3 regions of the Streptomyces sp. HUAS 31 genome follow, and region 2 is predicted to be linked to each of the others. Evidence: riboswitches for the same ligand, from Rfam matches in the RefSeq annotation. Region 2 holds a riboswitch; each other region holds the start of a gene.

Region 1 (9,559 bases), 6.8 Mb from region 2:
ACCGTGTCGGTGCCGGCCAGCGCCTTGATCGTCGGCATGTCGAGGTGGTCGTAGTGGTCGTGCGAGATGACAACAACGTCGACCGGGCCGAGCGCGGCGAGCGGCAGCGGCACGGGGTGCAGCCGCTTCGGCCCGGCGAAGGGGAACGGGGAGCAGCGCTCACCCCACACGGGATCGAAGAGGACCCGGTGGCCGTCGATCTCCGCGAGGATGCTGGAGTGCCCCATCCAGGTAATGCGCAGCCCCGTGGCGGGCGGCTTGGCCAGGTCCGCGTAGGTGGTGGGGTGCACCGGAATGGTGCCGTCCGGGGTGCGTCGGGGCCGGGACTCCTTGTCGAAGAAGACCTTGGCGAACTCCAGCATCGACCCGGAGGGCCTGGTGCGGGCCTCGCCCCCCGGGTTCTGGAACACCCCGTCCTTGAAGTGCGGTGATCTGCGGATACGCGCCATGCGCTCACCGCTCGGATCCACGCCGAAGGCCTCGGGCCGCAGGGCGCGCAGCCCGGAGCTCGGGAATCGGAAACCGGCCACGGTACCTCCAGCTGGATTCGGTGAGGAGTTCCATTATGGGCGGCCCGTCCGACACTCTCGGATCCCCCCTGGCCGGGAAGGGTCCGGCGCCCCCACGGCCCACCCCGCCCCCTCCGATCCACACAGATCAACCCGCCACATTGACATGTCCCCATCCCCCTCCGATACTGACTCACCGTTCAGTAGAAGCACAGCCGCGCCTTCGCCCCGAAAGCCCGTCCCAGGTCCCGGACCCCGCTCCCGGGAGACGGCCCCGACCCCGGAGACCCCATGACCACCCCACCCGCCCCGACCACTCCCCTGCTGTCCCTGACCTGGACCGACCACATCACCGGCCGTCAGGGCTTCCTGGTCGTCGACCGGCTGGTGCGCGGCGTGGCCAGTGGCGGGCTGCGGATGCGGCCGGGGTGCACGCTGGAGGAGGTCACGGGTCTCGCGCGGGGCATGAGCATGAAGGAGGCCCTGCACTACGACCCGGAGGCGCGGTACGTCCCCCTGGGCGGCGCCAAGGGCGGCATCGACTGCGATCCCCGGGACCCGGAGGCGTACGGGCTGCTGGTGCGCTACCTGCGGAGCATGCGGCCGTACATCGAGAATCTCTGGACCACCGGCGAGGACCTCGGTCTCGCCCAGGACGTGGTCGACCGGGCGGCGGTCGAGGCGGGGCTCGTCTCGTCGGTCCAGGCCGTGTATCCGCTGCTCGACGACGAGGCGGGATCCCGGCGGCGGCTCGCGGAGGCGTTCGCGGTCGAGGTCGACGGCATCGGGCTGGACGAACTGGTCGGTGGCTGCGGGGTCGCGGAGTCGGTGCTGACCGCGCTGGACCGGGCCGGTGTGCCGTACTGGAGGACGCGCGTCGCCGTGCAGGGCCTGGGGACCATGGGCGGGGCCACGGCTCGCTTCCTCACGCGCGCGGGGCTCACCGTCGTGGCCGTCGCCGACATCAAGGGCACGATCGCCAATCCGGCCGGGCTGGACGTCGAGAGCCTGCTTGCGGCACGCGACGCCCACGGCACCGTCGACCGGGCCGTACTGCGTCCCGGGGACCGCGAGCTGCCGGGCGACGCCTGGCTTTCGGCCGAGGCGGAGGTGCTGGTACCGGCGGCCGTGTCGTACGTGATCGACGCCTCGAACCAGGGCCGTGTCAACGCGCGTTGGATCGCCGAGGCGGCCAACATGCCCGTACGGCCCGACGCCGAGGCGCTGCTGGCCGCCCGGGGCGTCATCGTGCTGCCGGACGTCGTGGTCAACTCGGGTACGAACGCCTGGTGGTGGTGGACGCTGTTCGGGGACATCGGCCCGGACGCCGACGAGGCGTTCGCCCACACACGACGTTCGATGCGCGCCCTGACCGACCTCACGCTGGCGCGTGCCGAGGCGGACGGGACGGCTCCGCGGGTCGCCGCGCACGCCATCGCTGCGGACCGGCTGCCGTTGATCACCGAACGGTTCGGCTGGCACCGGTGACTGCGGTCCCGGGGCCCGGCCGGACCTGGCCGGGGAACGGCCGGTGACGAGGCTTTAGGGTGACGACGTGGCAAGAGTGCGGTTGAGCGTGGCGGAACGGCGTGAGGAGTTGCTGGGCGCCGCCGTCGAGCAGATAGAGGCGCGGGGCGTGGCGGCGGTGAGGATCGCCGACGTGGCCTCGGTGCTCGGCGTGAGCAACGCGCTGGTGCTGTATCACTTCGACACCAAGGAGAAGCTCGTCGCGGCCGCGTTCACCCATGCGGCCGAAGGCGACCTGGCCCGTCTGCGCCGGCTCCTCGGACGCCGTACGACGGCACTGCGGCGGCTGCGGGCGGCCGTGCGCTGGTACGCGCCGACCGGTCAGGCCAAGGGTTGGCGGCTGTGGATCGAGGGCTGGGCGGCGGCGCTGCGCGAACCCGCGCTCCAGGAGGTCACCCGGGACCTCGACCGGCAGTGGAAGGGGGCCATCGCCGAGGTGATCGCCGAGGGCGTCGCCGCCGGCGAGTTCCCCTGCCCGGACCCCGGCGGCACGGCCCTGCGCCTGACGGCCCTCCTCGACGGGCTCGCCGTACAGCTGACGTCGTACCCGGGCTCGATCTCGCGTACGCGTGCCCAGGAGTGGGTGGACGAGGCGCTGGCCCGGGAACTCGGGCTGGAGCGGAAGGCGTTGACGGCGTCGAACCGGTGATGGTGTGTGTGGTGCGAGCACACGTGGCGTGACCACATACGTCCGGGCCGCACCGATCAGCCATCGGTACGGCCCGGACGTATCGGTCGCTCGGGAACCTCTCTCAAGCCACCGATCGGATCCGCATCTTGATGTCGTCCGGGGACAGCGCGCCCTTGGCCGTCACATGGTCGCCCGACGACTCGCCGCGCAGTCGTCGGCCGATCCACGGCACCAGGTACTCGCGGGCCCAGTGGACGTCGTCCCGCCGGACCTCGAGGGTGCCGCGGGGCGGGAGCGGCGGCCAGGGCTGGTCCGGGTCGGCGGGGATCTCCAAGCCGAGGACCTGGCCCGCGCGGAGCGCCACGCGCGTGTGCCCCTCGGGAGACAGGTGGAGCCGGTCGTCGTCCCAGGCGCGGCGGTCCTGAACGGTCTTCAGGGACCACAGGTCGAGCACCGGGCAGCCGTACCGGTCGGCGATGGCGCGCACATGTCCGTTGTACGTGGCGATCTTGCCGCGCAGATGCTTCAGCACGGGCACGCCACGGGTGTCGAAGCCGGTCGTCACCATGACGGTGCCGACGGCCGAGGTGAGCCGGACGATCGCCCGCTCGAAGCGCTCGGCGACCTCGTCGGGGTCGGTTCCGGGTCGGATGATGTCGTTGCCGCCCGCAGAGAACGAGACCAGGTCCGGGGCCAGTTCGGCGGCCTTCGGAAGCTGGTTCTCGATGATCTGGTCGAGCAGTTTGCCGCGTACGGCGAGGTTGGTGTAGTCGAAGTCGCCCTCGGGGCGCCGGTCCGCGAGCAGGACCGCGAACCGGTCGGCCCAGCCGACGAACGCGCCGTCGGGGCCGGGGTCGCCGACGCCCTCGGTGAAGCTGTCCCCCACCGCAACGTACGACCCGATCACTGCACTGCTGTCACTCTTCGAATCGTCTGCCACATCGGCCCATGATTCACCTTCGAATGTGACCTACGCGACCGTAGGAAAGGGTTGACGATCGGTGAGATAAGCCACTCCTAAAGTGTTCACCAAACGTGGAATAACCCTTTGAACAGGGGTGTTGTGGGCGCAACATGCCGAAGGCCGGACCCGGGGATCGGGGTCCGGCCTTCGGCCGCGTGTCAGGCAGGTGGTTCTGGCGTGGCGCCGCGTCAGCCGATGGCGACACCCTTGGCGCGCAGGTAGGCGACCGGGTCCACGTCCGAGCCGTAGTCCGGCGTGGTGCGGATCTCGAAGTGCAGGTGCGGGCCGGTGACGTTGCCGGTCGCACCGGAGAGGCCGATCTGCTGGCCCGCGGTCACCGTCTGGCCGCTGGAGACCGAGAGCGAGGACAGGTGGGCGTACTGGGCGTAGTAGCCGTCGGCGAGCTGGATGACGACCTGGTTGCCGTACGCGCCGCCCCAGCCGGCCGAGACGACGGTGCCCGCGCCGACCGCCTTCAGCGGGGTGCCGGTGGCGGCGGCGAAGTCGACGCCGGTGTGGTAACCGCTGGACCACATGCTGCCCGCGACCTTGTAGCCGGTGCCGAGGGAGGCGCCGGACAGCGGGGCGGAGAAGCCGTTGACGGTGCTGGTGGTCTCGGCGGCCGCGGTCGCCTTCTTGGGCGCGGCGGGCTTCGCGGCGGACGAGTCCTTCGCGGACGACTTGGACGCCGAAGAGGGCTTGGAGGGCGACGACTTGGGGGCGGTCGTCGCGGCCTTCTTGCCGCCGATGGCGAGCTTGAGGCCCGGGTGGATCAGCGACGGGTCGGAGCCGACGGCCTCACGGTTGTCGGCGTAGAGCTTCTTCCAGCCACCGCTGACGTTCTGCTCGTCGGCGATCTTCGAAAGGTAATCGCCGACCTTCACCGAATAGGTCCGCACGTCCGTCTTCTTCTGGGCGACCTTCTTGTCGGCGGCCTTCTGGCCGGCGACCGGAAGGGACTGAACGGCCTTTTCCGAAACGGACTGCGAGGGAGCGGCGTGGGCGCCGGTGGCTCCCATGAGCGGAAGAGCGAGAGCGGCGCCACCGGTTCCGGCGACGGCTATGGAGCGGGTGAAGCGCAGGGACTTCGGACGGCGATGCTTACCCTTCGCGGGCATGACGAATTCCTCTCCGGCGCCTGCGAGGTGAGCTGTCGGGTGCGGGCTGGAGATGCCCGGCCGCGCCATGGCGCGACTTGACCCCTAGCCGTTCCGGAGACCGGAACAGGCGGTTGTACCTGTGGGTCCCCCGCTCCTGCCGTGCACGGGTGAGTTTGCGCGGAATCCGAGCGGCGGCAGGATTGGGCGTCCGTCCGGATTGGTGGCGAACGTAAGCGAGGAAGACGCATGGGAACAAGTGAGAGGTTCCGTCCGAATGCGTTCCTGTTGATCCCTTGTGGGAATTAGCCGTCACCGTGCGTGAAATATGAGGGCGTCGCCCGACTCAAAGCCCCTTGAAAAGCCTATGAATTACGTGGACATGACGGGCGACGCACCGTCACGGCTATGACGCTCCTCACGTGACACTGCTCCAGCTTTCTTTATTGCAGAGCGAGTTGGAATGAAGGTGCCAATTCGGACAGATCGCCTAGATGCGACGGAGTCGAATAACCATCGCATCAAGGTCGCCCTTCAGGTTGGCGCGCAGTCCGTGATGCACCAGTACGGCCCCTCGGTGAATTTCGCCCGTTTCAAGGCATTCATACGCAGCTGTCGGATCCAGACCACGCAGCCGGAGCGCCGGGAGGGGCTCGCCGTAGCTCTGCGCCTGGAGCCAGGCCAAGACGACCGTTTCGTCCCCGAGCACGTACTGCACCGCACTCAGCCCGCCCCGCGGGGGCCGCAACCGGTACAGGTCGCCGCGCTGCACCAGGGGCCGGATCTCCTTGTAGAGCGCCACCCACTCCCCGGCCTCGGCGAGCTCCTCCTCGGTCCACCGCGCGAGGTCGCCGCCGACACCGAGCACCCCGGCCATCGCGCTCACGAACCGGAAGCGCAGCGAGCTGGCACGGTGGTTGAGCATGGCGTTCGGGCTGTCGGTGACCCAGGCGGCCATGGCCCGGGCCGGATGGATCTGGCTGAAGCCGTGCTGGATGGCGAGCCGGTCGAGCGGGTCGGTGTTGTCCGAGGTCCACACCTGGTCCGTACGGCCGAGCACACCGAGGTCGATGCGCCCGCCGCCGCCCGAGCAGGACTCGAAGGCGACGCCGGGGTGAGCGGCGCGCAGCCGGTCCAGCAGGTCGTACAGGGCATGCACATGGTCGACCCACAGGCGCTGCGGATACGCCTCACCGGGCCAGCCGGCATCGCTGAAGCAGCGGTTGAAGTCCCACTTCACATAGTCGATCAGAGCACTGGAGAGCAGCCCGTCGAGCCGCTCCCAGAGGTACTCCCGGACGTCGTCGCGGGCCAGGTTCAGCACGAGCTGATTGCGAAATTCCGTACGCTTTCGTCCCGATTGGTACTGAACCCAATCAGGATGTGCGCGATACAGCTCGCTGTCCGGATTGACCATTTCTGGTTCGACCCAGATGCCGAACTGCATGCCGAGCGCGTGCACGTACTCGGCGAGCGGCTTGAGGCCGGAGGGGAAGCGGTCGGGGTTGGGCGTCCAGTCACCGAGCCCGGCGCGGTCGCTGGTGCGCGTCCCGAACCAGCCGTCGTCCACCACGAACAGCTCGACGCCGATGGCCGCGGCCCGCCGCGCGAGGAGGCTCTGCTGCTCCTCGGAGATGTCGAACTCGGTCGCCTCCCAGGAGTTGAACAGCACCGGCCGGTCCCGGTCTGCGTCCGGGATCACATACGCGCGCTGGTACGCGTGCCAGGCGCGGCTCGCCCCGCCGAAGCCGCCGTCGCTCCAGAGGCCGGCGAAGACGGGCGTGGTGAAGGACTCCCCCGCGGCCAGCCGCAGCAGGCCAGAGTCGTCGTGACCGGCGCCGCCGGTGACCTGCACGCGCGCGTCCGGGAGTTGGGCAACGGCTATCCGCCAGGACCCGGACCAGCCGAGGGCGCAGCCGTAGACCTCGCCGCGTTCCTCGGTGGCGTCCGCATCGAGCGCGACCCACGGCAGATGCTGGTGTCCGGTGTGGCCGCGGCGGCTGCCGATGACCTTCTCGCCGTAGGTGAGCGGGGCCCGCGCAAGCCGTGACTCGGCGCCCCAGCGGCCGTGCAGCTGGGACAGCCGCCAGCCCTCCCGCTCGGGCAGGGTCCAGGCCGCCGAGTCGGCGCGCAGCAGCTCCAGGGCGGCTCCCTGGTTGTCCAGGGTCACCCAGCGCTCGACGACGTCCCCGCGCATCCGGTAGTGCAGCGTGACGTTCAGTCCGCCGTCACGGAAGCGCAACCGCAGTTCGTCACCCTCGGACTCGTGGCGCTCGAAGCTCCACTCGGTGCCGCGCCGCTCGTCGGTGCGCACGGACAGGGCGGGCCGTACGAAGCGGGGGCCGCCCTCGACGGGGTACTCCTCGCGTCCGTCGAGCGGGGACTCGAAGGGCCAGTACTCCGGCAGCGGGCGCACGGCGAGCGCCTCGGCGTCGGCGAGTCCGATCCGCGGTCCCCAGTGGAGGTGCAGCAGTTCGTCGCCGTCGGTCAGGTGGAGGGCGTAACTGCTGGTCGGCCCGGAGAGGAGCCACGTACGGCCGTTGTCGGAGATCCCCAGCATCAAGCCCCCACAGAGACGAACGGGTGCGATCAAGTACCAACATCATCAAGGGCCGCGAGGCTCCGAGGCAACGCCTGTGGACAACTCATTGCCCCAGGAATCCATGTCGTATGGTCGAGAGCGCACCCCGTCGGCCGCATCGCCGAGCCGCGCCGCCGGGACTGACTGGGAGGAGCCCCCGTGACGCAGCAGATCCCGTCGACCGAGCCCGAATTGGCGGGCGTTCGCAACTTCCGTGATGTGGGCGGCCTGCCCACCGTGGACGGACGACGGGTGCGGCACGGAGTGCTGTTCCGCAGCGGCCACCTCGCGCACGCGACGACCGAGGACGCAGACTTCCTCGGCGCGCTGGGGCTGCACACGATCTTCGACTTCCGCAACGCCGCCGACCAGAAGCTCGAAGGACCGGACGTCGAGCTGCCGGGCGTGCGCAACGTCAACCTGCCGCTCTCCGACCCGGCGGACGGCGCGGAGTTCTGGAAGATGGTCCGGGACGGCGACCTCGACCAGCTGCGCGGGATCCTGTCGGACGGCAAGGGCGCGAACCGGATGATCGTCTCCTACCGCTCGATCATCAAGGAGCGCACCGGTGAACACTCCCAGGTGCTGCACTCCCTCGCCGAGGACAGCGTCCCGGCGCTTATGCACTGCGCGGCCGGCAAGGACCGCGCGGGCCTGTCCATCGCCGTGACGCTGCTGGCCCTCGGCGTCGAGCGTGAGGCGATCGTCGCCGACTACCTGGAGTCCAACGCCAAGCACCGCCGCTACAAGGTGCGGCGCAGCGCCAGCGACGCCTCCGCCTACTCGCCGGAGGTCATGGAGCTGCTCAGCCCGCTGTTCGACGCGCGGGCCGAGTATCTGACGGCTGCCTTCGAGACCATCGAGGACACGTGGGGCGGCGTCGACACCTACCTGGAGCAGGGCCTGCGGCTGAGCCCCGAGTCCCGGGACCGGCTGCGCGAGCGGCTGCTCGACTGACGCGCCCGGCCTACTTCGCGCCCGCCTCGAACAGGAAGTAGATGAAGGCGGCGAAGACGTGCCCCACCGCGATGTAGATGATGAGCCGCACCCACAGGGCACGCGGGAACTTCTCCTCCATGTCGCTCATGGCGTCTCTCCAGGGGTGGGGCCCAGGCACAGGGTGGCCGTGGGGCTCTGCAACAGGGTGTGGACGAACAGCAGCTCGACCCCGCCCGGGTCCAGGGCGGCGATGCGGTGCGGGGTGAGCGAATCGAAGTGCGCGCTGTCTCCGGGCGCGAGCCGGTGCGTGGTGTCCCCGAGGCGCAGCCGCAGCCGCCCTTCGAGGACGTAGAGCCACTCCTCGCCGGGATGCACCCGCACGATGTCGCCCTGCGAGCCGTGCGGCACATGGACGCGCAGGGCCTGCATTCCGCGTCCGGGCGCGCCGGCCTGCCAGTACGTCCAGCCGCCGGCGGCGGTCGGTTCCATATCGGCGGCGCGCACCACGGCGTCCCGGTCGGCGGCCGACTCGCCGAGCAGCTCGGAAACCGTCGTACCGTAGATGCGGGCGAGCGCGAGCAGCATCGGCAGCGAGGGCTGGCGTTGCCCGGTCTCCAGCCGGGAGAGGTGGGCCGGTGACAGCCCGGCGGAGCGGGCCGCGGCCTCCAGGGTGAGGGCGGCGCGCCGACGCAGGGCCCGGAGCTGGGGCGCGACGACGGGGAGCGCCTCGGCCGGCACTTCCGCCTCGCCCTCGGGCGAGGTCTCGGGAGAGCTCATGCTCCCCATTCAGCCGCAGGTTTGCCTCTGCGGCAAATTTCTTGCCTCAGAGGCAAAACCGGCGGAACGCGAGCTGAGAGCCCGACCGGGCGCTCACGGGCCTACCGGACCCGCACCGGCACCCGACCGGACCGCAAGGCCCTACCGGACCCGCGGCGTGCGTGCCCTCACCGGTTGGCGACCGCCTGCTTGATCAACGTCTTGCCGAAGTCCCACATCAGCCCGCCGCCGCTGTGCGCGTCGTCCATCACCTCGGTGAAGGCGTCGACGAACCGGTCCACCTCCCGCTCGCCGATGATCAGCGGCGGGATCAGCTTGATCACCTCCAGGTGATCGCCGGAGACCTGGGTGAGGATCCGGTGCCTGCGCAGCAGCGGGACGACGACCATCTGCGCGAACAGTCCCTTGCGGGCGGCCTGGAGCATGGTCCAGCGGCCGCGCAGCTTCAGCGAGTCGGGACGGCCGAACTCGATGCCGATCATCAGGCCACGGCCTCGGACGTCGGCGAGCAGCTCGTACTTGCCGACCAGCGCC
Region 2 (9,559 bases):
CCGCGAGGCGCGCGACCTCCTGCGCGTCGCCGTCCTCGTCGGGCCGTACGCCCGTCTGCGCGGCCTTCAGCACGGCCACCGACCGCCCCGCGCCCCGCGCCGCCGCGGCGACCGCGGCGGTCGTGACGGTCTTGCCGACCTCCGTGCCCGTGCCCGTGATCACCAGTACCGGCATGTCAGCCCTCCCGCGCCGCCGCGCACACCGCGCGGGCGATCCGTGCGACGTCCGCGTCGCCCGTGACGTACGGCGGCATCGTGTAGATGAGGTCGCGGAACGGCCGCAGCCACACGCCCTCGCGCACGGCGGCCGCCGTCGCCGCCCGCATGTCCACCTCGTGGTCCAGCTGGACGACCCCGATGGCGCCGAGGACGCGTACGTCCTTCACGCCCGGAAGGTCCGACGCGGGCGCCAGTCCTTCCCGCAGACCCGTCTCGATCCGCTTGACCTCGGCCTGCCAGTCCTGCCCGAGCAGCAGCTCGATCGAGGCGCAGGCCACCGCGGCCGCCAGCGGGTTGCCCATGAAGGTCGGGCCGTGGGCGAGCACCGGCACCTCGCCGCGCGAGATGCCGTCGGCCACACGGGCGGTGCACAGCGTGGCCGCCATCGTCAGATAGCCGCCGGTCAGCGCCTTGCCCACGCACATCACGTCCGGCGTCACCGCCGCGTGGTCCGCCGCGAACAGCGCACCGGAGCGGCCGAACCCGGTGGCGATCTCGTCGAACACCAGCAGCACGTCGTGCGCGTCGCACGCCTCGCGCAGCACCCGCAGATACGCGGGGGAGTGGAACCGCATCCCGCCCGCGCCCTGCACGACCGGCTCGACGACGACCGCCGCCAGTTCGTCGGCGTGCCGCTCGATCAGCGACCGCAGATGCTCGGCGTACGACTCGTCGTACTCGGCCGGCGGCGGGTCCGCGAACACCTGGCGCTGGAGCACGCCGGTCCACAGCTCGTGCATGCCGCCCTCGGGATCGCACACCGACATCGGCTGCCAGGTGTCCCCGTGATAGCCGCCGCGCCAGGTCAGCAGGCGCTGCTTGCCGGGACGGCCCAGCGAACGCCAGTACTGGAGGCACATCTTGACCGCGACCTCGACCGACACGGAACCGGAGTCGGCGAGGAACACATGCTCCAGACCATCCGGAGACATGTCGACAAGGAGCTTCGCCAGGCGTACGGCGGGCTCGTGGGTGAGCCCGCCGAACATCACATGGCTCATCCGCGCCAGCTGCTGCTGCACGGCCTCGTTGAGCACCGGGTGGTTGTAGCCGTGGATCGCCGACCACCAGGACGACATGCCGTCGACCAGTTCACCCGAGCCGTCCGCGAGCTTCAGCCGCACCCCGCTCGCCGACTCCACGACGAGCGGTTCGCTGCGGCCGGGCATGGGGCCGTACGGGTGCCACACATGCCGCCGGTCGAGTTCCAGCAGCTCGGGCACGGTCAGGCCGGGCACGGTGAGCGGGTCAGGCATTGGGCGCGAGGTCCGTTCCGGCGCCCCGGCGGCGTACGGCGACCAGGTCGGTGCGCGGCTCGCCGGCCGGAGCGGCGACGGCACCGGTGGTGGCAGCGGCCGTACCGCACACACCGCCACCTTCGTGCGACCCGCACCCGGCGCTCTCGTGCGACCCGCAGCCCGCGGCCTCGTGCGACCCGCAGCCGCCCCCGGCCGTCTCCGTCCGGTGCTCCGGCAGGGTCACCTGGTCGGTGCCCTCCACCTCGAAGCCGGCGTCGGCGATCATCTCCAGGTCGGCCTTGCCCGCCTGGCCCTCGGTCGTGAGGTAGTCACCGAGGAAGATCGAGTTGGCCAGGTTCAGGGCCAGCGGCTGCATGGTGCGCAGGTGGACCTCGCGGCCACCGGCGATGCGCACCTCGACGTCCGGACAGACGAACCGCACCATCGCCAGGATCCTCAGGCACCGCTGCGGGGTGAGGTTCCACTCCTTGGCCAGCGGGGTGCCCTCGACCGGGATCAGGAAGTTGACCGGCACCGAGTCCGGGTCCAGCTCGCGCAGCGAGTAGACGACGTCGACCAGGTCCTCGTCGCTCTCGCCCATGCCGGCGATGAGACCGGAGCACGCGGACAGCCCGGCCCCGTGCGCCTTCTGCACGGTGTCGACGCGGTCGGCGTAGGTGTGCGTGGTCGTGATGTCCCCGTACGTCCCCTCGGACGTGTTGAGGTTGTGGTTGTACGCGTCGGCGCCCGCGTCGCGCAGCCGCTCCGCCTGGCCGTCGGACAGCAGGCCGAGGCAGGCGCACACCTCGACGCCCTCGTTCTGGTCCTTGATGGCCTTGATGGTCTCGGAGACCCGGTCCACGTCGCGGTCGGTCGGGCCGCGCCCGGACGCCACCAGACACACCCGCTTGGCGCCACCCGCCAATCCGGCGGCGGCAGCCTGGGAGGCCTGGTCCGGCTTGAGCCAGGTGTACTTCAGGATGCCGGTGGTGGAGCCGAGGCGCTGCGAACAGTAGGAGCAGTCCTCGGGGCACAGGCCCGACTTCAGGTTGACCAGATAGTTGAGTTTCACCCGTCGGCCGAACCAGTGCCGGCGCACCTTGCCGGCCGCGGCCACCACATCGAGCAGGTCGTCGTCGGAAGTGGCGAGGACGGCCAAGGCTTCCTCGCGGGTCGGCAGCTCGCGCCGAAGCCCCTTGTCCACCAGCGTGTTCAGCAGGTCCATGGAAGCTGATCCTGACGTACGGAGGGCGTCCGAGCCAAGGTGAGTTTGCACAACCCTGTCGTTTCGATGTGTGGGTATTGCCACACCGTGGGCGGGCCGCCGTACGGCTAGGGTCTGTCCACTGCCTACAAAAGCGACGTCTGTGTACCGCTCACCAAAGCCCCGGAGGAACCATGGCGTTCGGCTGGATCGACGAGCAGGCGGAGCTGCGCCGCCGCGCCGGGCTCGTACGGACCCTGCGCCCCCGGCCCGCCGTATCACCGCTCCTCGATCTCGCGAGCAACGACTATCTGGGCCTGGCCCGCCATTCGGAGGTCACCGAGGGCGCGGCGCGTGCCTCGCGCACCTGGGGCGGCGGCGCGACCGGCTCCCGGCTCGTCACGGGCACGACGCAGCTGCACGCCGAGCTGGAGCGCGAGCTGGCCGACTTCTGCGGCTTCGAGGCGGCGCTGGTCCTCTCGTCGGGCTACGCGGCCAACCTCGCCGCGGTCACCGCGCTGGCGCCGCACGGCTCGCTGATCGTGTCGGACGCCGGCAACCACGCCTCGCTCATCGACGGCTGCCGACTGGCCAGGGGCACCACCCAGGTCGTCCCGCACTCCGAGCCGGAGGCGGTACGCAAGGCCCTGCACACGCACGAGGGCACGGCGGTCGTCGTGTCCGACACCGTCTTCTCCGTCGACGGCGACGCGGCCCCGCTGGCCGAGTACGCCGAGGCGTGCCGGGAGCGCGGCGCCGGGCTACTGGTCGACGACGCCCACGGCCTGGGCGTCCTGGGTGACGGCGGGCGCGGCGCGGCGTGGGCGGCCGGGCTCGCGGGGGCGGACGACGTCGTCGTCACCGTCACGCTGTCCAAGTCCCTCGGCAGCCAGGGCGGCGCCGTCCTCGGCCCCGCGCGGGTGATCGAGCATCTCGTCAACACCGCGCGGACGTTCATCTTCGACACGGGTCTCGCCCCGGCGTCCACGGGCGCGGCCCTGGCGGCGCTCAGGCTGCTGCGCCGTGAACCGGAGCGGGCGGCGCGGGCGGGTGCGGTGGCACGTGAACTCCACGCACGGCTGACCGCCGAGGGTCTGGAGGCGGTACGTCCGGACGCCGCCGTCGTCTCCGTGCGCGCCCCGTCCCCGGAGAAGGCCGTGCGCTGGGCGGCCGAGTGCCGTGCGGCGGGCCTCGCCGTGGGCTGTTTCCGTCCTCCCTCCGTTCCCGACGGCATCTCACGGCTGAGGCTGACCGCCCGCGCGGACCTCTCCGAGGCCGAGATCGAGCGCGCTGTTCGAGTGATCGGCGAGACACGACCATGAGTCGGCGTGACACGGCCCTGCTCGCACATCGGATGGAACTGATCAGAATCGATCAGGGTTGATCTGATCGGTCAGGGTGGTCAGGACTGGAGCGCGGCCGTGAAACCCGCCCAGCTCTCGGGGGAGAAGAGCAGCGCGGGGCCGGCCGGGTCCTTGGAGTCGCGCACCGCGAGCAGCCCGGTCCAGGGACCGGAGTGCGGCCGTGCCGTCTCGACGCAGTTGTTCGCACCGGTGCTGTAGCTGCTGCGCAACCACCGCGCACCTGCCAGTTCGGTGCTGGACATGAGGTTCCGAGGCATTGCTGTCATGGTGCCTCCTTACACACCGCCACCTAGCGCGGCGATGTAATCCAACGATTCCTCGGGCGAAAGGGCGTGGATCCGAAGGGTGTTGAAGGCCTCCGTGTAGGCCTGGAGGTCTTCTTTCCGTTCGAGGTAGAGGCTACTCGTCAAGTGGTCGAGAACAACCACATCCAGATCAGAAGTGCTCGAAAATGAGAAGATAACGAAAGGGCCAGTGATGCCGACATGCTCGCCGGCCCTGAACGGCAGCACCTGAAGGCGGACTTGGGGCAGTCGGGCGGCCTCCATCAGCCGGCTCAGCTGCCGCGCCATCACCTCGGGCCCGCCGATCTCCCGGCGCAGCACCGCCTCGTCCAGCACCGCGCTCAGCTTCAGCGGCGGATCCGCGCGCAGCACGTCCTGCCTGGCCAGCCGCACCGCGACCAGCGCGTCGAGGCGGTCGTCGGTGTCGCCGTCGAGCCCGCCGACGGCGGCCCGGGTCACCGCCCGGGCGTACTCGGGCGTCTGGAGCAGACCGGGTACCACCGACGTCTCCAGCGTGCGCATCGCCCTCGCCTGGGACTCCAGGCTGATGAAGTCCCGGTACGTCGGCGGCAGTACTCCGCGGTACGCGTGCCACCAGTGATGCCGGCCACCGCCCTCGTCGGAGCCCGCCAACACCACCAGCAATTCCCGCAGTTGGGCGTCCTCCACGCCGTAGACGTCGAGCAGTAACCGCACATCGGCCGGTTTCACCCCGCTGGCGCCGGTTTCGATCCGGCTCACCTTGGATTGATGCCAGCCCGCCAGCCGGGCCGCCTCACCGCTGGTGAACCCCGCCCCGGTGCGTAACGCACGCAGTTCCGCGCCCAGTTTCCGGCGGCGTACCGCGGGACCGTGCTGCATGGGCTACTCCTTACTCCAACCGAGCCACCCAAATACGCTCTGCCGTCGCAGAGTTCACCGCTTCGAGCGACAGATATATGCATATCTTGGTGGATCGCCACCCGTGACGGGTGCGGTAATGGCAGTCTGGCGACGAAGCACCAGTCCGGGACCGTACTCGAACCATCCGCTCCGTGTCGGACCACGGTCCCGTGGGAAAGGGACGACGTCGCCATGGCAGATCACCTGGAAGCATCCGTCACTCTGCCGAGCGATCCCGCCTCGGTCTCCGCGGCCCGGGCCTACGTGCTCACCACCCTCACCGAATGGGGCCTGCCACCGGACACGGAAGTGGCCGACACCATCCGCCTGATCGTCTCCGAACTCACCACCAACGCCGTACAGCACACCCTCGGCCAGTCACCCACCTTCACGGTGGACCTCGCGCTGGACCGTGACGAACACCTGCGCATCGGTGTCACCGACAGCCATCCGCGATTCCCCAAGCGGCTGCCGGCCGCCGTGCAGCAGGACAACGGACGCGGCATGGTGATCATCCGCTGGCTGACCGCGGAATGCGGCGGCAAGTTGAGAGTGCGCCCCACCCGCGAGGGCGGCAAGACCGTCTCCATCGAACTGCCGTGGACGGTCCCCGCCGAGCCGGTCGTCGCCGCGGGACCGCAGGAGTCCTGACCCTTCACGGCTGCAGCGGCTGCCCGGAGCGGGCGAACGTGCCGCGCAGCAGAGCCCGGAAGGCGTCCGCGGCGGGAGCCGCCTCGTCGCCGCGATAGGCGACCGAGATCGTACGGCGCAACCGCCCGCCCTCCAGCGCACGCACGCCCACCGGAGCGACCGACGTGCGCGCCACCATCTCCGGTACGACCGCGACCCCGAGCCCCGCACTGGCCAGGGCGCACACCAGCAGGTACCCCGGCGTCGCCACCAGCACCGACGGCATGGCCCCCGCCTCGGTCAGCGCCGCCTCCACACCCCGCCGGGCCGGAGCGTCCGGCGCCATGCTGATCAGCGGCTGCCCGGCCAGCTCGGTCAGCGGCAGCCGCGTGGCGCCGCTGGTCAGCACATGGCCCGGCGCGGACACCAGGACCAGTTCCTCGACGAGGACCGGCTCGACGCCCACGGATGCGGGCAGCGGGGTCGGTTCCGCGGGCTCGTAGGTGTGCGTCAGCGCCAGATCGACCTCGCCCGCCGCCACCGCGGCGACACCGGCCGACGGTTCGTAGTCGGCGACCGTCAGCTCCACGTCCGGATGCGCCCGGCGGAAGGCGCTCAGGGCCGGCGGCAGCAGATGGATGCCGGCCGTCTGGAAGGTGCCGAGGCGCAGGGTGCCGCCGGACAGGCCGGTCAGCCGGGCGAGTTCGTGCCGGGCCCGGTCCAGCTCGTCGAGCACCCGCCGCGCCCGGGCCACCAGAAGCTCGCCCGCACCCGTCAGCCGTGTGCCCCTGTGGTGCCGTACCAGAAGGGCCGTGCCCGCCTCGCGCTCCAGCTTGGCCAGCTGCTGGGAGAGCGCGGGCGTGGTGTACCCCAGCCGTTCGGCGGCGCGGGTGATCGAGCCCGCCTCCGCGACCGCCACCAGGGCGGCGAGCCGGACCGGGTCGTACATGCGGCCCTCCTTCCGCCTCGGTCACGCATCTGCCTTAAGAAGTGCTTTAGGGATTGCCAGAATATTCGAAATACCTACTGAAGGCTGGCGGGCGGCACGCTGGGGTCCATGGACGCTCAGCTCATCGCCTTCACCGGTGTCTCCGCCGGCCTGGTCGCCATGCCCGGGGCCGACTTCACCGTCGTCGTACGCAACGCCCTCGTCTCCCGCCGGGCGGGCATCGCCTGTGCGCTCGGGATCGGGGCGGGGCTGCTGGTGCACGTGACGATGGCGGTCGTCGGCGTGGCGGCGGTCCTGGCCGCCGTACCGGCGCTGTTCCGCGCGCTCCAGGTGGTCGGCGGCGTCTATGTGCTGTACCTGGGCGTGCAGACCCTGCGGCAGCGGCCCACCGAAGTCGTGGACACGCGTGCGGAGTCCACCGCCCGGCCACTGCGGCAGGGCTTCGTGACCAACGCCCTCAACCCGAAGGCGTCCCTCACGTTCCTCAGCGTGCTGCCGCAGTTCGTGCCCGCGGGCGCTCCGGCCCTGCCCCGGACTCTCCTGCTGGCCATGATCGTGCTGGCGATCGCCCTGGTGTGGTTCCAGGTGGTCGCCCTGCTGGTGGACCGGCTCGGCAGATGGCTGCGCCGGCCGCGCGCCGCACGTGCGGTCACGGTCGCCACCGGCGCCGCACTGACGGCCTTCGGCGCGGCCCTGCTCGCGGGTCCGCTGCTCGCCCTGTGAGGCCCCGAGAGCGGTGACGGCGCGTCAGGGTGCCGCCACCGCCCCCGGGCAGGTCACTTGACCCGGCCGTACCAGACGCTCCTGGTCCAGATCTTCTGCAGCTTGACCACGTCCCCGGTCTTCGGGGAGTGCCAGATCTTTCCCTTCCCGGCGTAGATGCCGACGTGGTAGACGTACGACCCCGAGTGGAAGAACACCAGGTCCCCGGCCTTGCGGTTCTTGGCGGAGATGTGGCGGGTCTTGTTGTACTGCTGGGCAGCCGTGCGGGGCAGCTTCTTGCCCGCCTTCTTGAACGAGTAGAGCGTCAGCCCCGAGCAGTCGAACCGGTTCGGGCCCGTGGCGCCCCACCGGTACGGGGAGCCCTTCTTGGAGGCCGCGACCTGAAGTGCCTTCGACGCCGGTGTGGCTGCCTCGGCCTCGGACGTGAAGCCGGGTGCCACTATCGAGCCGCCCACGGCGGCGATGGTGAGGGCCGAAGCCGTACCGGCCCGGACCATGAGCGACGGGACACGATTGAGCGCAGTCATGCGCAACCCTTCGTCAGCCGCCTGAGAAGGATGACCTGTCGGATTCGGGCTGGCGAAGTTGCCCGGCCGCGTTACCGCGGCTTCACCCCAAGGGCTGCTCGGTTCGAACGAACGTCCGCTCCGGCGACCCGTCTTGCTCGGGTCCTCCACTCCTGCCGATCCACTCCTGTCGACCGGTCATCCGGGCGGCGGCAGGACTCGGCGTCCGCCCGGACCGCCCCGCCGCTGTGGCGGGGGCTTGTCGTCAGACAGGGATCTTGACGCACGGATGAGCGAAATACCCAACGGAATCGGGGGTTTGTGGTGTTACTCACCACTCACCCGTTCGGGTGGGTGACCCCCCGTTCGGGTGAGTGTCCAGATGCCCGAGGAGTCCCGGACCAGGGGCGGAGCGCGTGATTCCGTCTGCCGCTCATGCCTGTTGCGCAACCCTGACGGCCGCACGGCAGGAGGGCCGACTACGCCGAAAGGGGGTACGCCGTTCGGTCCGTTTCAACTCCGTTCCGGACGCCTCGTCAATGGGCCGGGGCGCCCGGGATCCGGCTGCAGGGGTCGTCAACTGTCGGAGCGCGGGGGCACCGTGACGCGAGCCGTGCGGCGCTCTCCGTCCAGCACGCGCAACGCACGCGCCAGCGTGGGAGCGTGCAGCTCCGTCTCACCGCGCTGGTGCATCAGCGCCAGCGCGTCCCGCAGCTCGGCCGCCCTGCTCACGAGCGCCTGGGCGGCCCGCAGTCCGCGATAGGTGTCGCCGTGGTGCGCCGGGTTGATCCGGCCGAGCAGGTCCACGACGTCAAGATAACGGTCGATCAACTCGCCCTCCGCCCGCGTCAGCGCGGGCAGCGGCGGCAATTCGGGTGGCAGCACCGGCCGGTCACCGCCCCGTGGGCGGAGCGAGCGTCTCCTTGCGGCTGGGGATGATCCGGTCCACCAGTCCGTACTCCAGCGCCTCTTGGGCGGTCAGGACCTTGTCCCGCTCGATGTCCTCGGCCACCTGCTCACGGGCGCGTCCGGTGTGCCGGGCGAGCATCTCCTCCAGCCGCGCCCGCACCCGCGTCAGCTCGGCGGCCTGGATCGCCAGATCACTGGCCTGCCCCTCGATCGGCTCGGTCAGCGCCGGCTGATGGATCACCACCCGAGCCCCCGGCAGCGCGAACCGCTTGCCCGGAGTGCCCGCCGCCAGCAGCACGGCGCCGCTCGACCCGGCCTGGCCCAGGCAGATCGTCTCCACGTCGCAGGAGACGAACTGCATCGTGTCGTAGATCGCCGACATGGCGCTGAACGAGCCGCCGGGCGAATTGATGTAGAGCGAGATGTCCTGGTCGGGGTCCTTGTGCTCCAGGTACATGAACTGGGCCATCACGTCGTTCGCCGACGTGTCGTCGACCGGTGTGCCGAGAAAGACGATCCGTTCCTCCAGCAGCTTCGAGTACGGATCCTGCGTCCTGAGGCCGGAACTGGTGCGTTCGGTGAACTCGGGCAGTACGTAGCGGGCGGACGGTCGGGTCATGGCTCACGCCTCCCTTGCCGGGGTGCCTGTAA
Region 3 (9,559 bases), 4.3 Mb from region 2:
CTCCGCCTGCGTCATGGGCGTCGCGGGGATCGCCGCCGCCTCCGTCGGCAACCTGACCGACGACAAGGACGCGTCCACGCTCGCCTCCGAGGGCGACGCCGTGAAGCCGTCCACCGCGAACAACAAGCTGGACACCCAGCTCGAGAGCCTCTCCGCAGGCGCCGACGACTTCGCCGACCGGGCCAGCCGTACCCAGGAGCGCATCGACCTCAAGGCGCAGCAGGCGGCCGAGAAGCGCAAGGCCGCCGAGGAGGCCGCCCGCAAGGAGCGGCTGCGTCCGAAGTTCGCGGTTCCGGTCGCGCAGCACGGCCTCAGCGCCTACTTCGGCCAGTCCGGCATCAACTGGATGTCCGTGCACACCGGGATCGACTTCCCGGTCTCGTACGGCACGACGGTGATGGCCGCGACCGACGGCACCGTCCGCACACAGTGGAACAGCGCCTACGGCAACATGATGATCGTGACCGCGAAGGACGGCACGGAGACGTGGTACTGCCACCTCTCCAGCTACCGCGTCGCCTCCGGCACGACGGTCAAGGCCGGCGACCCGATCGCGTACTCCGGCAACTCCGGCAACTCGACGGGCCCGCACCTGCACTTCGAGGTCCGGCCCGGCGGCGGCTCGGCGATAGACCCGCTGTCCTGGCTGCGCAGCCACGGGGTCGACCCGTCGTAAGCAAGGCCACCGCCTGAACACGCGCCCCCGCCCTGCAAACGGCAGCGGGGGCGCACTTGTCGGAACAGCCGCTAGAGCTTCTCCACCGGCGCGTACCGCAGCAGCAGCCGCTTCGGCTTGGTGTCCCCGAAGTCGATCGTCGCCTCGGCGTTCGCGCCCGTGCCCTTCACACCCGTCACCGTGCCGAGCCCGAACTGGTCGTGCGTGACACGGTCGCCGACGGCGAGCTGGACGACCGGCTTCTCGGAGGTGCGGCGCGTGGCGAAGCCGGACGCGCCCGACGCCGAGGAACGCGAGCGGGACGACGACAGCGAGGCGGCGACCCCGGACACGGGCCCGGAGGAGACCGGCGCGGTCGCCCCGGTGCGCTTCCAGTCCACGTGCGCCGCCGGGATCTCCTCCAGGAAGCGGGACGGCGGGTTGTACGACGGCTGCCCCCACGCGCTGCGCATCGCCGAGCGCGTCAGATACAGCCGCTCACGCGCGCGCGTGATGCCGACGTACGCGAGCCGCCGCTCCTCCTCCAGCTCCTTGTTCTGGCCGAGGGCGCGCATGTGCGGGAAGACGCCGTCCTCCATGCCGGTGAGGAAGACGACCGGGAACTCCAGGCCCTTGGCGGTGTGGAGGGTCATCAGGGTGATGACGCCGGAGCCGTCCTCCTCCTCGTCCGGGATCTGGTCGGAGTCGGCGACGAGCGCGACCCGCTCCAGGAACTCGGAGAGCCCGCCGACGGCCTCGCCCTCACCCGTCTCCTGCTCGAACTCCAGGGCGACGGCCGCGAGTTCCTGAAGGTTCTCGATACGGGTCTCGTCCTGCGGATCCGTCGAAGCCTGCAACTCGGCCAGATAGCCGGTCCGTTCGAGGACCGCCTCCAGGACGGTCGCCGGTCCGGCACCGGACTCGACGATCGTACGGAGCTCCTCCATCAGCGTGTTGAACCGCTTGACGGCGTTGGTGGACCGCGCGGCCATGCCGTACGCCTCGTCGACGCGCTTCAGCGCCTGCGGGAAGCTGATCTTCTCCCGCTGCGACAGCGCGTCGATCATCGCCTCGGCCCGATCGCCGATGCCCCGCTTGGGCACGTTCAGGATGCGCCGCAGCGGTACGGAGTCCTCGGGGTTGGCCAGCACCCGCAGGTAGGCCAGGACGTCCCGGACCTCCTTGCGCTCGTAGAAGCGGACCCCGCCGACGACCTTGTAGGGCAGCCCGACGCGGATGAAGATCTCCTCGAAGACACGGGACTGGGCGTTCGTCCGGTAGAAGACGGCGACGTCGCCGGCCTTCGCGTCACCCGCGTCCGTCAGTCGGTCTATCTCCTCGGCGACGAACTGCGCCTCGTCGTGCTCGGTGTCCGCGACATAGCCGGTGATGCGCGCGCCCGCGCCCGCGTTGGTCCACAGGTTCTTGGGGCGGCGGGACTCGTTGCGCTCGATGACGGCGTTGGCGGCGGTCAGGATCGTCTGCGTGGAGCGGTAGTTCTGCTCCAGCAGGATCGTCGTCGCGTCCGGGTAGTCCTCCTCGAACTGGAGGATGTTGCGGATGGTGGCGCCCCGGAAGGCGTAGATCGACTGGTCGGCGTCACCCACCACGCACAGCTCGGCGGGCGGGACGTCGTGCGAGCTCGGCGGCACGTCGACGGGGTGCTCGCCGGTCCCGACGAGCTCGCGCACCAGCGTGTACTGGGCGTGGTTGGTGTCCTGGTACTCGTCCACCAGCACATGGCGGAAGCGCCGGCGGTAGTGCTCGGCGACGTCCGGGAAGGCGCGCAGCAGGTTGACCGTCGTCATGATCAGGTCGTCGAAGTCGAGGGCGTTGGCCTCCCGCAACCGCGACTGGTACAGGGCGTACGCCTGCGCGAGGGTCTTCTCGAAGCCGTCGGTCGCCTGGGCGGCGAAGTCCTCCTCGTCGATCAGCTCGTTCTTCAGGTTGCTGATCTTGGCGCTGAAGGACTTGGGCGGATACCGCTTGGGATCGAGATCGAGATCCCGGCAGACGAGGGCCATGAGCCGCTTGCTGTCGGCGGCGTCGTAGATCGAGAAAGAAGACGTGAACCCGAGCTTCTTGCTCTCCCGCCGCAGGATGCGCACGCACGCGCTGTGGAAGGTCATCACCCACATCGCGTTGGCGCGCGGGCCGACGAGCTGCTCGACACGCTCCTTCATCTCGCCCGCGGCCTTGTTGGTGAAGGTGATCGCGAGGATCTGCCCCGGATGCACGTTCCGCTCGGCGAGGAGGTGGGCGATGCGGTGGGTGAGCACACGCGTCTTGCCGGACCCGGCGCCGGCCACGATGAGCAGCGGGGTGCCGGAGTGGACGACGGCGGCACGCTGGTTGTCGTTCAGCCCCTCCAGCAGCGCCGCGGCGTCGATGACCGGCCGCGGGGCGCCGTCGCGGTAGTGGCCGTCCCGGTCCGGTGGCACGTCGAACTTCCCACCGAACAGATCGTCCGGAACCGGTTCCGGAGCGTGGTCGTCCTCGGGCGGCTGCGGGTGCTCTTCCTCGTGGGCCCGAGGGGCCTGGAGGTCCGCCAGGAAGCTGTCGTCAAAGAGGCTGCTCATCGCTCTCCGAGTCTAGGCCGCCCCACTGACAGCCCGCCCCCACCCTCGAAACTTCCCCGCCGCGAAACCCCGACGATCACCCTCCAAACCCCTCCCTCACCCCCAGCAACCACCCCACCACAACCCGCAACCAGCCACCCCAGACAACCACCTAAACTCCCAAATCAACCCACTCACACCCACCGCCCCCAAAACCCCGCACGTCTCCCGAACCGACCACCGCCCGCAACGTTTGGGGCCAAGGTCACGAAAATGTATCGGGCATATCGAACATCAACCTTCACAGGGGCCACACGAGTTGGCTACCGTGCCGGGCAGGCCGTACGACCCCCACCGGCGAACGACGCCGGGCCGCACGGCCTCCGCCGAGTCCGGCACGCCTCACGGCGACCGGAGCCGGGGACCCACCGAACTTGGGGTGAATCGGCCCGACTTCCCTCGCGGGGACAGGCCGTAGGGCAACCCTTCCGAACCACCCGCCCGAACCCGACAGCTAACTCGGTAGGCGGAATATGGAAGGAGTCGCCTCCCTTGGCGTCGCACCGCAAGTCGCGTCCCGCCGGTACGCGCGTAGCAGGCATACGCACCCCTGCCCTCGCCACGGCAGCCCTCACGTCCGTGGCCCTGCTGTCCCAGACGGCCAACGCCAGCCCGTCGACGGACGACAAGCCCAGCCTCGAAGAGGTCGAGAAGAAGGTCGACGACCTCTACCGCCAAGCGGAGTCGGCAACCGAGAAGTACAACTCGGCCAAGGACAAGACCACGAAGCAGCGCAAGCGCGTCGACACCCTCCTCGACGACGTCGCCAAGCGCACCCAGAAGCTCAACGAAGCCCGCGAGGAACTCGGCCGCAACGCAGCCGCCCAGTACCGCACCGGCGCCGCGGCCCCCGACACGGCGACCTTCCTCCTGGCGGACAACCCGCAGGACTACTTCGACCAGACCCAGCTGATGGACCGTATGACCGGCCGTCAGAAGGAGTCGGTCGACGACTACTTCACCCAGCAGTCCGAGACGATGGAGAAGCGCCGGGAGGCCACCCAGAGCCTCGAGACGCTCACCGACTCGCAGAACGACCTCAAGTCGGCCAAGGCCACCGTCCAGCAGAAGCTCTCCGACGCGCGTGAGCTCCTCTCGAAGCTGACGGCCGAGGAGAAGGCCCGCCTCGCCGCGATCGAGAAGCGCAAGCAGGAGGAGGCCGCCCGCAAGGCCGCGGACCTGGCCCGCCAGCAGGCAGAGGCCGAGCGCCAACGCCAGGAGGAGTCGGCCGCCGCCCAGCAGCAGGAGAGCACCCGGCCTCCGGCGGACTCGGGCACCTCGGACTCATCCTCCGCGGACTCCTCGTACGCCACCAAGGCCGAGAAGACCCTGGCCTTCGCCCGCTCCCAGATCGGCAAGCCGTACGTCTGGGGCGCCACCGGCCCCGACTCCTACGACTGCTCGGGCCTCACCCAGGCCGCCTGGAAGGCCGCCGGCGTCGACATCCCCCGAGTCACCTACGACCAGGTCAACGCCGGCACCACGGTCCCCCTCTCCAGCGCCCAGCCCGGCGACCTGGTCTTCTTCTACGACGACGTCACCCACGTGGGCATCTACATCGGCAACGGCATGATGATCCACGCCCCCAAGCCCGGCGCGTACGTCCGCGAGGAGTCGATCTACTACGACGGCGAGTCGTCGATCCACAGCGTGGTCCGCCCGGCCTGACAGGAACGGACGCTTCCCCGGCGGCACCCGCACCCGCGTACGGCGGCAAGGGGACGTGCCGGGGGGTGTCCGCCCGCAGCGGCGGGCGTCAACAAACAGCACCCTTCTGAGGCCGGGCAACCGCCCGACCGAGGACGGACACCCCCCGGCACGGCCCCGACCCACCCCCCACCCGCAGGCGCTACGCGAACCCCCACCCATCCCGCACAGGCCGCCGCAGGCACCACAACCGAACCACCCCGACACAGGACGATTTCCCGACACCCCCGAGCGCGCCCCACGGCCATCCCCCACCCCGCTCCATAGCATCGCCCCATGTCCGGCCCCACGACCCCCACCTCCCCCCTCCACACCCGGTGGTCGCAGCGACCCCCCACAGCCGGCGCCGCGGTCATGGCCACCGGCATCCTCTCGGTAGCCCTGCACCAGACGGACTACGAGACCCTCTCCCGCATCGCCCTGGCCCTCGCCTGCACGGTCTGGCTGGCCCTGGCCGCCGACTTCACCGTCCGCTTCCTCCAGGACCGCGAAAGATGGCTGAAAGAGGCGGCCACCCCCGCCGCCCTCACCGCCATCGCCGCGACGACAGTCCTCGGCACCCGATTCACCGCCCTCGGCTGGGTGACCCTCGCCGAGGCCCTCCTGGCCCTGGCCACCGTGCTCTGGCCGATGCTCCTGCTCACCGTCCTGCGCCACTGGCGCCGCCAGATGCCCGGCGCGATCTTCCTGGGCTGCGTGGCCACAGAGGGCCTGGCGGTACTGGGCGCCACACTCGCCGCCGCCGAGACCACGGCATGGCTCGCCCACATGGCACTCGTGTTCTTCTGGCTCGGCCTGGTCCTCTACGTCGTGGCCCTGCCCCGCTTCGACCGGCGCCAGCTCGCCCGAGGCGCCGGCGACCAGTGGGTGGCGGGCGGCGCCCTCGCCATCTCCGCACTGGCCGGCTCGAAGCTGCTCGCCGCCGACAGCCCCGCCCTCTACCTCTGGAACGACGACGACTACGGCGTCCTGCGCACGGTGACCGTCGCCCTGCTCGTACTCGACATCGCCTGGTACGCCCTCCTGCTCCTCACCGAGTTCGCCTGGCCGCGCCTGCACTACGACGTTCGCCGCTGGGCCACGGTGTTCCCGATGGGCATGACGGCAGCGGCGACACTCTCCGTCGGCACCACCCTGGACGCCTCATGGCTGAAGTACCCGGGCGAGGCACTGATGTGGGCCGCGATCGCGGCCTGGCTGGCGGTCACGGCGGGCGCGGCCTGGAGCTACACGCGCCTCGGCACTCGCCGCGGCACCGACGTCACGTCCACAGCACGGCGATGAAGACGTTCGCCATGGCCAGCAGTCCCACCAGCCCGAACAGCCGCTTGTCCACGGTCTCCTCGTCCCGCTTCACATAGACGAGCCCGAGGATCACGACCAGCAGCGCCAGCTTCACACCGATCTTGATGTTGTTGACGGACTGATCGTCCGCCTGGTTCAGGCCGACGAGGATCACCCCGGTGACCAGCATGGTCAACGCACCGTGCAGCATCGCGGGCACGAACCGGGCGGTGCCCTGCCCCATCGCCTTCATCTGCGTGAAGAACCCACCGAGCAGCGCGGCGATACCGATGATGTGCAGCCCGACGAACAAATGGATGAGTACGTCCATGGGCCCGGAGCCTAACCACCACGAAAATCCCACCCGACACCGCCCCACATCCCTCCCGCCCTTCCCACAACCCTCCTCCACGCCCCTCCCTCACCCCGCATATATGCGCGCCATAGCACTCCGCCACCCTCAGCCACCCCCAAACCGCCACTTCGGTCAGCACAGAGCGTGAACCAGGCGTCCCCATCCCGGGATCACGCTCACTTACGGTCACCATCGGTCCGCTCCCAGCACTTCCGCACAACCCGTCACCGACCCGACACGGTGAGGTTTAGCGTCCTTCACCAGGTGACCGGCTCCCCACCGCCGCCCGGGCCAGGGGCGGCAGTCGGACACCACCGCCGAGAAAAGTCCGGCGGCGGCCCGCTCCCCCTGTGCGGGCCGCCGCCGGACGCGTGACCCGCCCCGTGCGGTCGTACGTCCGCTCCCCCCGGGCGGCTCGTGCACCCGCCGTTCCTCCGGGGTGGAGTACGTCCCGGCGCCGCCCTGGCGGACGTACGGGACGTGGCGGGCGGACGAAAGGACGTGCAGTCCACGTGGCAGCGCACCGAAAACCCCGTCAGCGCTCGGCCGGCGGCAATACGGCCCGCACGGCATGGACGATCGCGCTGGCGGGCGCGGCGACGGCGACCGGCTTCGACGGGACCGGGCACGCCGAGCCGCAGCTGACACCGGCACAGGTGAAGGCCAAGGTGGACAAGCTGTACCAGGAGGCGGAGGCCGCCACCGAGAAGTACAACGGCGCCAAGGAGCAGGCGGACGCGGGCCGGCAGCGGATCAGGAACCTCCAGGACCAGGCCGCCCGCAAGACGGAGAAGCTCAACTCGGCGCGGGAAGCGCTCGGTTCGATGGCGGCGGCGCAGTACCGCGACGGCGGGCTCGACCCGGCTCTCCAGCTCGCCCTCTCCGAGGATCCCGACCGCTACCTGGACGGCGCCGAGTTCGCCGAACGCGCCGGCAACCGGCAGGCCTCATCCGTGGCGAGCGTCCGCAAGCAGCTCCGCGAGATCGAGCAGCTGCGAGGCGCCGCCCACGTCGAACTGACCTCGCTGAAGTCCCGCCAGGCCGAGCTGAAGCGGCACAAGAAGACGATCACCGGCAAGCTGGACTCTGCCCGGGACCTGCTGACCCAACTGACCGCCGAGGAGCAGGCCCGCCTCGACGATCGCGCCACCCGCTTCTCGACCGGCGCCCGCGACGCCCTGGCCTCGCCCGGTTCCGCCACCGCCCAGGCCCCCAACGCCCGCGCGGCGGCCGCCGTCTCCTACGCCTACGCCAAACTCGGCAGCCCCTACGTCTGGGGCGCGACCGGCCCCAACGCCTTCGACTGCTCCGGCCTCACGCAGGCCGCGTACCGAGAGGCCGGCGTCTCCCTGCCCCGCACGACCTACGCCCAGATCGACGCGGGCCGTCGCGTCTCGCGCTCCGAACTGCTCCCGGGCGACCTGGTGTTCTTCTACTCCGGCATCAGCCACGTGGGCCTGTACATCGGCAACGGCCAGATGATCCACGCCCCGAACCCGTCGGCGCCGGTCCGGGTGGCACCCCTGGACGAGATGCCCTTCGCGGGCGCCACCCGGGTGGCCTGACCTTCCCCGCTCTCAGACGAGTCGCCGTGCCGTCGCCCACCGCGTCAGCTCGTGCCGGTTGGACAGCTGGAGCTTGCGCAGGACCGCCGACACATGGGACTCGACTGTCTTGACGGAGATGAACAGCTGCTTGGCGATCTCCTTGTACGCGTACCCGCGCGCGATCAGCCGCAGTACCTCCCGCTCGCGCTGGGTGAGGCGGTCGAGGTCCTCATCGACCGGCGGGGCGTCCGTCGACGCGAACGCGTCCAGGACGAACCCGGCGAGGCGCGGCGAGAACACCGCGTCGCCGTCCTGGACCCGGAAGACGGAGTCGACCAGGTCGGTGCCGGTGATCGTCTTGGTCACGTACCCGCGCGCACCGCCCCGGATCACGCCGATGACGTCCTCCGCGGCGTCCGAGACGGACAGCGCGAGGAAGCGGACGGGCTGCTCGGCGTCCGCCATCAACGGGGCGCAGCGGCGCAGGACTTCGACCCCGCCGCCGCCCGGCAGGTGCACATCGAGGAGGACGACCTCGGGCCGGGTCGCGGTGATGACCGTGACCGCCTGGTCGACGTCCGCGGCCTCGCCGACGACCTCGACACCGGTCTGCTCGGTCCGGCCGATCTCGGCCTGGACTCCGGTACGGAACATGCGGTGGTCGTCGACGAGGACCACACGCACATGCCGCTCGGCCGCGCTCCCGCCGGTCGACTCCACGGACTCGTTCGCCTCGGTCGGCTCGCTCATGACGTCTTCTCCGCCCTCTCCATCTCCAGCTCGACCTCCGTGCCGCCGTCGGGTACCGCCCGCAGCCGGGCCGTACCGCCGTTGCGCTCCATGCGGCCGATGATCGATTCTCTGACGCCCATGCGGTCGGCGGGTATCGAGTCGAGGTCGAAGCCCGGACCGCGGTCCCGGACGGACACGAAGACGGTCTTTCCCTCGACCTCGGCGTAGACCTGCACGGCGCCGCCCTCGCCACCGTACTTGGCGGCGTTCACCATCGCCTCGCGCGCGGCCTGCATCTGTGCGGCGATCCTCTCGTCCAGCGGGCAGTCGCCGACGACCACGACCTCTATGGGGACGCCGTGCTTGTCCTCCACCTCGGCGGCGTTGCGCCGCACCGCGTCGGCGAGGTTGGCGGGTTCGTCGGCCTCGTCCTTGCCGGTGCCCTCGGGCTTGTACAGCCAGGTGCGCAGGTCGCGTTCCTGGGCGCGGGCGAGGCGGCGGACCTCGCCGGCGTTCTCCGCGTTGCGCTGGATCAGGGTCAGGGTGTGCAGCACCGAGTCGTGGACGTGGGCGGCGACCTCGGCGCGCTCCTGGGCGCGGATGCGCATCAGGCGTTCCTCGGAGAGGTCCTGGGTCATCCGGACCAGGTACGGCCCCGCGA

What was found. A riboswitch is a leader RNA that binds a small molecule or an ion and turns the genes downstream of it on or off. The one in region 2 is predicted to bind cyclic di-AMP.
Region 1: another riboswitch for cyclic di-AMP. It lies ahead of PGH47_RS36630 (peptidoglycan DD-metalloendopeptidase family protein); the one in region 2 lies ahead of PGH47_RS06125 (C40 family peptidase).
Region 3: another riboswitch for cyclic di-AMP. It lies ahead of PGH47_RS25920 (C40 family peptidase); the one in region 2 lies ahead of PGH47_RS06125 (C40 family peptidase).

The regions. Positions count from the first base shown of each region.
Region 1 is NZ_CP116353.1:8,276,220-8,285,778, reverse strand. Features, by position in the region: gene PGH47_RS36650 (MBL fold metallo-hydrolase) at 1-530, opposite strand, end outside; gene PGH47_RS36645 (glutamate dehydrogenase) at 801-1,997, shown strand; gene PGH47_RS36640 (TetR/AcrR family transcriptional regulator) at 2,065-2,685, shown strand; gene PGH47_RS36635 (SGNH/GDSL hydrolase family protein) at 2,789-3,574, opposite strand; gene PGH47_RS36630 (peptidoglycan DD-metalloendopeptidase family protein) at 3,820-4,749, opposite strand; cyclic di-AMP (ydaO/yuaA leader) riboswitch at 4,754-4,919, opposite strand; gene PGH47_RS36625 (alpha-galactosidase) at 5,219-7,288, opposite strand; gene PGH47_RS36620 (tyrosine-protein phosphatase) at 7,469-8,266, shown strand; gene PGH47_RS36615 (DUF6126 family protein) at 8,277-8,396, opposite strand; gene PGH47_RS36610 (helix-turn-helix domain-containing protein) at 8,393-9,025, opposite strand; gene PGH47_RS36605 (aspartate aminotransferase family protein) at 9,193-9,559, opposite strand, start outside.
Region 2 is NZ_CP116353.1:1,435,322-1,444,880, reverse strand. Features, by position in the region: gene bioD (dethiobiotin synthase) at 1-175, opposite strand, end outside; gene PGH47_RS06165 (adenosylmethionine--8-amino-7-oxononanoate transaminase) at 177-1,475, opposite strand; gene bioB (biotin synthase BioB) at 1,468-2,682, opposite strand; gene PGH47_RS06155 (8-amino-7-oxononanoate synthase) at 2,856-3,983, shown strand; gene PGH47_RS06150 (DUF397 domain-containing protein) at 4,064-4,291, opposite strand; gene PGH47_RS06145 (helix-turn-helix domain-containing protein) at 4,301-5,170, opposite strand; gene PGH47_RS06140 (ATP-binding protein) at 5,384-5,842, shown strand; gene PGH47_RS06135 (LysR family transcriptional regulator) at 5,847-6,770, opposite strand; gene PGH47_RS06130 (LysE family translocator) at 6,879-7,493, shown strand; gene PGH47_RS06125 (C40 family peptidase) at 7,547-8,020, opposite strand; cyclic di-AMP (ydaO/yuaA leader) riboswitch at 8,024-8,156, opposite strand; gene PGH47_RS06120 (hypothetical protein) at 8,576-8,884, opposite strand; gene PGH47_RS06115 (ATP-dependent Clp protease proteolytic subunit) at 8,892-9,527, opposite strand.
Region 3 is NZ_CP116353.1:5,769,473-5,779,031, reverse strand. Features, by position in the region: gene PGH47_RS25930 (M23 family metallopeptidase) at 1-676, shown strand, start outside; gene pcrA (DNA helicase PcrA) at 748-3,234, opposite strand; cyclic di-AMP (ydaO/yuaA leader) riboswitch at 3,588-3,757, shown strand; gene PGH47_RS25920 (C40 family peptidase) at 3,766-4,941, shown strand; gene PGH47_RS25915 (tellurite resistance/C4-dicarboxylate transporter family protein) at 5,257-6,264, shown strand; gene PGH47_RS25910 (hypothetical protein) at 6,242-6,595, opposite strand; gene PGH47_RS25905 (C40 family peptidase) at 7,132-8,184, shown strand; gene PGH47_RS25900 (LuxR C-terminal-related transcriptional regulator) at 8,197-8,916, opposite strand; gene PGH47_RS25895 (ATP-binding protein) at 8,913-9,559, opposite strand, start outside.